3 regions of the Verrucosispora sp. WMMD703 genome follow, and region 2 is predicted to be linked to each of the others. Evidence: riboswitches for the same ligand, from Rfam matches in the RefSeq annotation. Region 2 holds a riboswitch; each other region holds the start of a gene.
The links. A riboswitch is a leader RNA that binds a small molecule or an ion and turns the genes downstream of it on or off. The one in region 2 is predicted to bind cyclic di-AMP.
Positions count from the first base shown of each region.

Region 1: another riboswitch for cyclic di-AMP. It lies ahead of ACN26Z_RS24130 (coiled-coil domain-containing protein); the one in region 2 lies ahead of ACN26Z_RS04570 (coiled-coil domain-containing protein).
Region 3: another riboswitch for cyclic di-AMP. It lies ahead of ACN26Z_RS02715 (NlpC/P60 family protein); the one in region 2 lies ahead of ACN26Z_RS04570 (coiled-coil domain-containing protein).

Region 1 covers NZ_JBMHMM010000004.1:5,208,588-5,211,833, reverse strand. The annotation lists gene ACN26Z_RS24135 (1-phosphofructokinase family hexose kinase) at 1-242, opposite strand, end outside; gene ACN26Z_RS24130 (coiled-coil domain-containing protein) at 458-1,561, opposite strand; cyclic di-AMP (ydaO/yuaA leader) riboswitch at 1,566-1,697, opposite strand; gene ACN26Z_RS24125 (cation diffusion facilitator family transporter) at 1,850-2,767, opposite strand; gene ACN26Z_RS24120 (HelD family protein) at 2,859-3,246, opposite strand, start outside.
Region 2 covers NZ_JBMHMM010000004.1:846,593-849,838, forward strand. The annotation lists gene ACN26Z_RS04565 (carbonic anhydrase) at 116-814, shown strand; gene ACN26Z_RS04570 (coiled-coil domain-containing protein) at 947-1,963, opposite strand; cyclic di-AMP (ydaO/yuaA leader) riboswitch at 1,967-2,098, opposite strand; gene ACN26Z_RS04575 (YibE/F family protein) at 2,265-3,246, opposite strand, start outside.
Region 3 covers NZ_JBMHMM010000004.1:467,707-470,952, forward strand. The annotation lists gene ACN26Z_RS02710 (NlpC/P60 family protein) at 189-1,199, shown strand; cyclic di-AMP (ydaO/yuaA leader) riboswitch at 1,392-1,525, shown strand; gene ACN26Z_RS02715 (NlpC/P60 family protein) at 1,599-2,633, shown strand; gene dcd (dCTP deaminase) at 2,721-3,246, opposite strand, start outside.

The sequences.
Region 1 (3,246 bases), 4.4 Mb from region 2:
GAGTCGCGGGCCACCACCTTGAGGTCGACTCCCTCGCTTACCAGCAACGGTTGCAGTACCTGCCCGACCTCGCCGCCGAGCGCCGCGCAGAGCACCACGTCGACGCCGAGGGACAGCACCATCCTGGCCTGCCACACCCCCTGCCCGCCCGGGTGCAGGTGCAACTCGGGTGCGTCGCTCGGCTGGTCGATGGTCACGGTCAGCAGCGGTGTCGGTGCGAAGATCATGACGCGGCCGGTCATGACCGCTCCCCGTTGTCCGTACCGCCGCCGGGCCTGGCGATTCGCTCGTTCATGGCGTTCCTCCCGTTAGCGGACAAATACCGCTTCCTGGTACGACGGTAACCAAGGAGGCGCGTCGATGCGCGCCGAAGGGACGGTGCCCCGCCGGCCAACGGTGAAACGCAGCGCCGGGTGAACCGCTCGTGAAGAGCAGTTCACCCGGCGCGACGAGGAAGTCAGTACACCGACAGGTGGACGTGGTTGGTGTGGTCGCTGGACGGGTCACCCCGGGCGCCGCTGTACGACTTCCAGCCGCTGCTGGGCAGCCAGATCTGCCTGTACCAGATCACGTAGAGCACCGCGAGCCGGTCGGCGTTCTTGACGAAGTACGCCGCCAGGTTGTTGCCGTAGGTCCGGTCGCCTCCGGTCGCGTCCCCGCCGAAGCCGTTCTTCTGGGCGGCGAAGTCGCAGGCCCGACCCTTCGGGTGCTCGCCCGAGCCGCCGGAGCGGTAGCAGGAGACGTACCGGGTGAAGCCAGCCGACTTGGCCTGCTTCAGCGCATGCAGGGTGCGTGGGGTGATGCAGCCGTTGGCCGGGGTGGGGTCGTTGACGCTGCACGACTCCGAGGGCCACGACCCGTCGGAGTTGCGGGGAGCGGGCTTGGCGGTGGGACTCGACCCGCTGCTCCGCGACGGTGACCGGGCGGCCCGCTCGGCGGCCCTGGCCCGTTCGGCCGCCTCGTCCCGCTCGATGGCCACGGTCAACGCCCGCTCGGCCTGGTCCTTGCGCTTGGCCATCACGGCCACCTGCTTGCGCTGCTCCTGGATCTCCACGTCCAGGGCCTGCTTGGTGGCGCTGACCTCGTCCCGGGCCACCTGGAGCTCACGCAGCGCGCGATCCTCGTTGGCAGCCACCGCGTCCAGCGCTGCCGCCCGGTCCATGAAGCCGGCCGGTGAACCGCTGTTGAGCAGAGCCGACGCGGCGCCCAGCCGCCCGGTGCGGTACGCCTGTGCGGCGATCTCGGCGACCTTGGTGCCCCGCTCGGCGACCTGACTCTCGGTCGTCTTGAGCTGCTCGGCAAGCTTCTTCTGGCGCTTGACCGAGCGGTCGAGTGCGGTCTTGGCGTCGAGGTAGCCCTTGCTGGCGGCCTCCAGTTGGGCCCGCAGCGCCGGGGTGCCACCCTCGTCGTCCACGTCGCCCGGGGCAGCCGCCCGCAATGGCGGCGATGCCGCGGCGGCGGGGGTGAAGGGGGCCAGCGCGACGCCGAGAGTGAGGGCGAGCGCGGCGGCGATCAGGGCCGCCGTACGGGCGGCCGGTCTTACCGTTGCCACTGCTGGCATGCACGTTTCCTTCCGTCAGCCGCCGACCGGGTTAGCTGACGGGTTCGGGACGGAAGATCCCTACCGCTGACGCGGATACACCCCAGGAACCTGGTTCCCCGGTTCGCCCTGGCGGGCGATTAGGCGGCGGCCGCCGCCGGCACCTGTGGGTGCCGCCTGGCGGAGGCCGGGTCCGAGCCTACCGGTGCCCATGTGACCGGTGCAGCTGCTGTTACTGCTGGTGTTCAGTTGTTGACTAGTAGAACAGACCAAAAGCGGACAATGACCCCTTTTCTCTGATTCTTCCGGTCACCACTGCGCCGCCCCGCAGTGCCCGGGATCCGACCGCGGCTCGATCTGGAGGGTCGCGTGCTCGATCTGGAAGTCCTCGTGCAGCGCCGAGCGGGCCGCCGCCAGCACGGCGCCGACGTCGGCGCCCGGTCTGACGGTGAGGTGCGCCGAGGCGACCTCCATGCCGGAGGTCAACGTCCAGACGTGCAGGTCGTGGACGCCGGCCACGCCCGGCACCGCGGCCAGCCGGTCATACACCGCGGTGACCTGAAGGTGTTCCGGAGCGGCCTGGACCAGGATGCGTACCGCGGCCCGGCCCAGGCGCCACGTCCGGGGCAGGATGAACGTGGCGATCGCGGTGGCCACCAGAGGGTCGGCCCACCACCAGTCGGTCACGGCGATCAGCAGGGCGGCCGCGATCACGCCAAGCGAACCGAGCAGGTCCGCCAGCACCTCCAGATACGCCCCGCGCAGGTTGATGCTCTCCCGCGCCCCCGGACGCAGGAGGGCGAACGCGGCGACGTTGGCGAGCAGGCCGAGTGCGGCCACCACCAGGACCGGGCCGGCGAGCACCTCGGGCGGATCGCCGATTCGGCGTACCGCCTCGACCAGCACGTACACCGCGACGCCGGAGAGCAGTACGGCGTTGGCCAGGGCCGCGAGCACCTCCAGTCGGTAGAGCCCGAAGGTGCGTTGCGGGTCCGTGTCGGCCCGACGGGTGGCAGCCACGGCCGCGAGGGCCATCCCGATGCCCAACACGTCGGTGAACATGTGCCCGGCGTCGGAGAGCAGGGCCAGCGAACCGGTCCGCAGAGCGGTGCCTGCCTCGATCACCATCAGCGCGCTGAGCAGGGCGAACGCTGCCCACAGCCGGCCGGAGTGGCGGTGGGCGGCGTTCGACACCGCAGCGTGGTGGTGGTCATGGCCGGCGCCCACCCAGACACCTTGCGTCGTCCGCCGGACCGGGGACGGAGCTATGCCAACATCGCTATGTATGCAATCGTCGGGCGGGTCGCGGTGCTCGGGTTCACCCGGCCGGGTCGACGGTGGTCAACCGCTGGGTGGCCCGGGACAGGGCGACGTAGAGGGTACGGACACCGGAGCCCGGCTCCGCCCGGATCTCCGCCGGGGCGACCAGCACCACACCGTCGTACTCCATGCCCTTGGCCTCCAGGCTGGTCACCACCTGCAACCGCTGCCCGCCCAGCGCCCCCAGCCAGGCCGCGACCTGGTCCCGTCGGGGCACCGGAGTGATCACGCCGACGGTCCCCTCGACCTCGCCGAGCAGGGCGCTGGCGGCTGTCACGACTGTGGTCTCCAGCTCGGGCGCCGGCACCTCGAGCTGGAGTGGATCGATCCCGGTGGAACGGACCGCGGTGGGCAACGCGAGATCCGGGTACGCCCGCCGGATCTCG
Region 2 (3,246 bases):
ATGCATATCACGTATAGCTTGACGTGCGTTATGGCGCGTGTGACCGTGATGGCAGCCCGTGACCAGCGCCGGCCGGGATGACCAGGCATTCCTCCCAGAGATGAGGTGCAGCCGGATGAGTCGACCCGGAACGCTCGGTCCCCAGCCCGGACCGGACCGCGAGTTGCTCAGCGCGGATCTTCCCGGCGCCCCGCAGCGGGCCCTCGCCGAGTTGCTCGCCGGGAACCGGCGGTTCGTCACCGACGCACTGCGGCATCCCAACCAGAACGCTGGGCGGCGGGCCGCCGTCGCGGCCGAACAGCATCCCTTCGCGGTGATCGTCGGCTGCTCCGACTCCCGGCTCGCCGCCGAGATCATCTTCGATCGCGGGTTGGGCGACCTCTTCGTGGTTCGTACCGCCGGACACACCGTCGGGCCGGAGGTGCTGGGCAGCGTGGAGTACGCGGTGGCCGTGCTGCGTACGCCCCTGGTGGTGGTGCTCGGCCACGACTCGTGCGGCGCTGTCCAGGCGGCCCGCGAGGCACTGGCCACCGCCACCACGCCGCCCGGGCATCTGGGCGCCGTGGTCGACGCCGTGGTGCCGAGCCTGCGCCGGGCGCAGGACACCGGAGTGCACGACCTGGACGGCATCGTGGACATCCACATCGCGCGGACCGTCGAGACGATGCTGGCCTCCTCCACGACTCTCGCTGCGGAGGTGGCGGCCGGGCGATGTGCGGTGGTCGGCATGTCGTACCGACTGGCCGCCGGTGAGGTGCGGGCGGTCGCCGCGGAACCCGCCGCACTCGGCGGTGCGATGGCGACCGCGCCCTGATCCCGCGACCCGTCGCGAGGAATGAGGCCGGTCCGGGTACCGGCAGTCGGCGACCGCGACGGTGACCTCCGGAACGACGAGGGCCGTCCCACCACGGTTGGCGGGACGGCCCTCGGTGCGTCGTGTGAGCGATCAGAGCAGCGACACGTGTACGTGGTCCGTGTGGTTGGACGGGCCGCTGTAGGAACTCCAGCGCTCGGTGGCCGCGAACCAGATCTGCCGGTTCCAGATCACGTAGTAGACGCCCAGTCGGTCGGCGTTGCGGACCAGGAAGGCCGCCAGGTTGTTGCCGTAGATCCGGGTGTCGTTGTTGTGCCACGGGCTGAAGCCGCTGTTCTGCAATGACCAGTCACAGGCCCGGCCCTTGGGGTGCTCGAACTTGTCACCCGGACGGAAGCAGCCGACGAACCGGTTGAATCCGGCTCGCTTGACCTCCTTGTACATGTGCAGCGTCCGCGGCGTGATGCAGCCCGACGTGGTGGGGTCGTTCTGGCTGCACGACTCGGGCTTCCAGCCGCCGTCCGAGGCCCGGTTCGGCGCGATCCGGGCCACCGGCGAGGTGGCGTCCACCAACCCGCCGGTCAGGCCGACACCACCGACCAGTCGGAGGGACTTCTCCGCCTCGCTCTTCTTGCGCGCCATGTCATTTGTCAGCTTCTTCTGCTCGCGCACCTCGGCGTCGAGCGCGAGCTTGGCCTGCTCGGCGCGGAGCTTGATCGCGTTGACCTCGCCCAGTTTCTTGTCGTTCACCAGGTTCAGCTCGTCCAGCGCCGAGGCCCGGTTGATGAACGAGTCCGGTGCACTGCTCTGCAACAGCATGGCGATCGCGCCGACCCGGCCCGTGCGGTACGACTGGGTGGCGATCTGAGCGACCTGTGGCGAGAGTGCGTCCAGGTCAGCCTGAGCGGCGCGGACCTCAACCGCCAGTCGGAGTTGCCGCTTCTTGGATTTCTCCAGCTTGGCCTTGGCCTTGGAGTAGTCCCGGGTGGTCGCCTCGATCAAGTCGTTGAGCATCGGCGGGTCGTCGTCGTGCTCCGCTGGTTTGGGGTCGTTCGGTGCGGCCGTCGCCGGCATCGGACCAGCGAAAACGGCGAACGCGGCGAACACGGCCACCACGGGCGTCAACCAGCGGCGTAGGGGTGCCGTCACTGTTTTCCCTTCCATCGACCGCCGACCGGGTTAGCTGACGGGTTCGGGACGGAAGTGGCCCCTACCGCTTTCGCGGATTCACCCCACGTACCTGGGTCCCCGGCTCGCCTGGCGGCGATTGGGCGGCGGCACCGCAGGCGCCGCTGCGCGCCTTCGGCGGTGACCGGCAGTGAGGTTACCTGACAGTCCATCTGTGCTTCTACGCCCCGAACCCGACTAGATGCGTCATTTCGTAATCGCTTTGAGTGACCAGCGACACGATTACGAGCCGCGTATACAGGGGCGGTCACGTTGAGGAGTGTCACCATGTGGTGTCCGTGCTCCTGTCCGGGTCGGGCCACCTTGGAGGGGTGGCGGGGGACGTGTTTCGGGTGGGTGGGGTGCTGAGGGCGTGGAGCGCCTCGGCCCGGTCCGTTGCCGGCCGGGGAATCACGGGGGTGGGCTCACCGCTGTGGACGTCGGCGTCGCCGCGCCCGGCGGTGCTGACCACCGCAGCCAGCGCGGTGGTAAGCGGTACCGCGGCGATCAGCCCGAGCGTGGCGACCACGCTACGAACGATCTCCGTGGTGAGGAACTCGCTGGTCAGGATCTGCCCCAGTGCGCGGGAATCCGCGGTCAGCAGAAGCAGGAGGGGCAGCGAGGCGCCGGCGTACGCCAGCACGATCGTGTTGACCACCGAGGCGATGTGTGCCCGCCCGACCCGGGTGGCCGAGCGGTACAACTCCCGGCGGGAGAGGTCCGGGTTGGCGTGGCGCAACTCGTTGACCGCGGCGGCCTGGGTGACCGTGACGTCGTCGAGTACGCCCAACGAGCCGATGATGATGCCGGCGAGCAGCAGACCGTGCAGGTCGACGTCGGCCCGGAACATGGACAGGGTGGTGGCGTCCTCGCTGCCGAAACCGGTCAGGTGGGTGGCCCCGGTCGCGGCCAGCCCGAGCAGCCCGGTGAGCACCAGACTGGCGAGCGTGCCGAGCACGGCCACCGAGGTCTGGGCGGATATGCCGTGGGTCAGGTACAGCACCACGAACATGATCAGCGAGGCGCCGACGATGGCGACCGCGAGCGGTGGCTGGCCGGCGCTGATGCCGGGCAGTACGAAGGTCAGCAGGATGGCGAAGCTGGCGGCCAGGCCACCCAGCGCGGCCAGTCCGCGCAGCCGCCCGAAGGCGACGATGGCGGCGGCGAAGAGTACGGCCAGCCACACCAGCGGCTTGCCGCGTTGGTGCTCGGCGATGTTGTAGGTGCTGACCGTCGGATCCTCCGGGTCGATCAGCGAGACCAGG
Region 3 (3,246 bases), 380 kb from region 2:
ACATGCGTAACTGTAACGAATTGGTCGACACCCTTTGTATGCGTACCGTCGCGCAAAGGTGAATGAGCCGTTGGTCGCCTTGATTCCCCACCTACCGTTCCCTAATGTTGGGCACCGACCGCCATGGGTCGTCTGTCCCCGCCCCTTACCGCTCGCGGGACGCCCGGTGGTCGGCTGCAAAGGAGACGCTGCCGGTGGCAACCATGCCCCTCCATCGTCGTGCGCCAGGGCGATCTCGTCCGGGTGGCCTGCGTAGGGCCGCCCGTGGGCTGGTCGTCCTCGTCGCCGCCGCCGCGGTCGGTGCCGGCCTGCTCGCCGCCCCCGCGTACGCCGAACCCTCGGTCGACGAGATCGAGGCCCAGATCGACAAGCAGTGGGAGAAGCTGGAACCCACAATCGAGCAGTACAACAAGGTGCGCTCCCAGCTGCGGGTCAACAAGCAGAAGTCGAAGAGCCTGGAGAAGAAGATCCAGCCGCTGGCTCTGGAGACCGAGCTGGCGATGAACCGGGTCGCCGATCTCGCCTCCCGGTACTACATCACCGGCCCGTCCAAAGAGATCGGTGTTGTGCTGCTCAACTCCAAGCCGAACGAGCTCGGCGAGCAGATGGCCTTCCTTGACCGACTCGCGTCGCAGGAGCGCCGCGAGCTCGAAGGCGTCATGAAGATCCGCAAGAAGTACGACGACCAGAAGGCCAAGCTCGACGCCCTGATCGCCGACCAGGAGACGAAGGCGAAGCAGCTGGCGGCGAAGAAGAAGCAGATCGACGCCGAGATCAAGCGGCTCGAACGGTCGCTGCCGGTGACCACGGTGAAGACCACCAACTGCCCGACCATCAACGGTGTGGTCAGCGATGCCGCTCGCACCGCCATCCGTACGGCATGCGCCCAGGTCGGCAAGCCGTACGTGTGGGGCGCCACCGGCCCGAACTCGTTCGACTGCTCGGGTCTGACCCAGTACGCCTACCGGGCTGCCGGCATCTCGCTCACCCACTTCACCGGCGCACAGTGGAACGAGGGCAAGGCAATCTCGCGGTCCGACGCCCGTCCGGGTGACCTGGTCTTCTTCTTCAGCGACCTGCACCACGTGGGGCTCTACCTGGGCAACAACCAGATGGTGCATGCGGCCCGAGCCGGTAAGCCGGTAAACGTCTCGCCGATCACGACCATGCCGCTCGCCGGTTTCCGCCGACCCGGCTGAGCCGCCACCAGCGCCCGCTGAGCGGTCGCACAGGATCTCCCGAGGGTCCCCGGTCAAGTCGACGGGGGCCCTCGCCATTGTCGGATGTCAGCACCCACAGTGACGGTGTGGTTGTGTTGCGTATCGACGCTGATCGTCCCTACGCTGGGTAATCGTCGACCGCTGGCAGGTCCGTCCATCCGGGGCGGTAACGGTCCGACACCGCCGAATCGCTCGTGAGCGAGCCGGGAACCAGGTACCCGGGGTGAATCCGTGCGGGGCACGGTAGGGCGCCCCTTCTCGCCCGAACCCGTCAGCTAGGCCCTGTGTCGAAGTCCTCGGTCGAGCCGAGGCGGAGTCCAGACTCCGACACAGGGCCTGACCCGGTAGGCGGTATGGGAAGAAGGAGTGCTGAGCCCGGTGGCAGACCATGCCCCGCGGCCGCCGTCACCGCGTCCGGAATTGCCCGGCCGGCCGACGGCAGCGCCGCGTTTCCGCTGGTACCGCTGCATCCCCGCCGCCCTGGCCGCGACCGCCGTGATGTTGACCGGCGGTGCGGCGGCGGCCTGGGCCGACCCCACGGTCGCCGACATCGAGCGCCGGATCGACGAGGACTGGAACCGGCTCGAACCCGTCATCGAACAGCACAACGCCACCCGGCAGGACCTGGCCGGCAAGCGGCGGGAGGCGGACGCGCTGGCCGCTCGGATCGCGCCGCTGCAACGCCAGGTGGACCAGGCGATGGACAGGGTCGGCAAGCTCGCTGCCGGCGCGTACAAGGGCGAGCAGGTGCGGGCCGTCAACGCGCTGCTGGGCAGCCGGTCGCCGGGCGAAGTCGTCGAGCAGCTCGGCCTGCTCGACCGGTATGCGCGCGTGCAGCAGCAGGACGTCCGGCACGCGAGTGAACTGCGCGACGAACTCGCCGCGGCCAAGGCCGGGCTGGACCACACCATCGATCAGCTCGCCCACACCGAGGCCGACCTCGCCGACAAGCGGCGACGGATCGACGCCGAAATCGACCGGTTGCAGCGGCTCCGGCTACGGGCGTACGGCAAGGGTGGCGGTGGCCCGCTGCGGCCGGCACCCTGTCCGGCCAGCTACCCCGGCGGACCGGCCGGTGAGGCGGTCACCTTCGCCTGCGCCCAGATCGGCAAGCCGTACTCCTGGGGCGCCGAAGGCCCGAACGCGTACGACTGCTCCGGGCTGACGCTGGCCGCATGGTCGCGGGCCGGTGTCGCACTGCCGCACAACGCGGCCAGGCAGCGCCGGGTCACCGCGTCGGTCAGTCGCGGCGCACTGCGCCCCGGCGACCTCGTCTTCTACTACCGGGACCTGCACCACGTCGGCATGTACGTCGGTGGTGGCTGGGTGGTGCACGCCTCCCGGGCGGGTCAGCCGGTCAAGATGAAGCGACTGGACAGCGGCCCGGTGCACAGCTTCGGCCGGCCGGGCTGAGGCTTCGGAGCGTACGACGTCGGGCCCTTACGGGTGCGGCGGTCGCGGCACGGGCAGTGAATCATCGCCCGCAGCGACCCTGCGGTGTCAGCGGGTGGGCCAGGTGCGCCAGCTCTGCCAGGCGCGACTCGGCGTCGGGCCGCGCTGGCCCTGGTAACGGGAACCGTAGACGGCCGAGCCGTACGGGTGCTCGGCCGGCGAGGAGAGCCGGAAGATACAGAGCTGCCCGATCTTCATGCCCGGCCAGAGGGTGATCGGCAGGTTGGCCACGTTGGACAGCTCCAGGGTGACGTGACCGGAGAAGCCGGGATCGATGAAGCCGGCGGTCGAGTGAGTGAGCAGGCCGAGTCTTCCCAGGCTGGACTTGCCTTCGAGGCGGCCGGCGAGCTGGTCGCCCAGCGAGATGACCTCAAGCGTCGAGGCGAGCACGAACTCGCCCGGGTGCAGCACGAACGCTTGGCCGTCGGGCACCTCGACGGCGGAGGTGAGGTCGTCCTGTCGGGTCGCCGGGTCGATGTGGGTGTAGAGGTGGTTGTTGAAGACCCGGAACAGTTTGTCCAGTCGTACGTCGATGCTGGAGGGCTGCACCAGCGTGGGCTCGAACGGTTCGAGC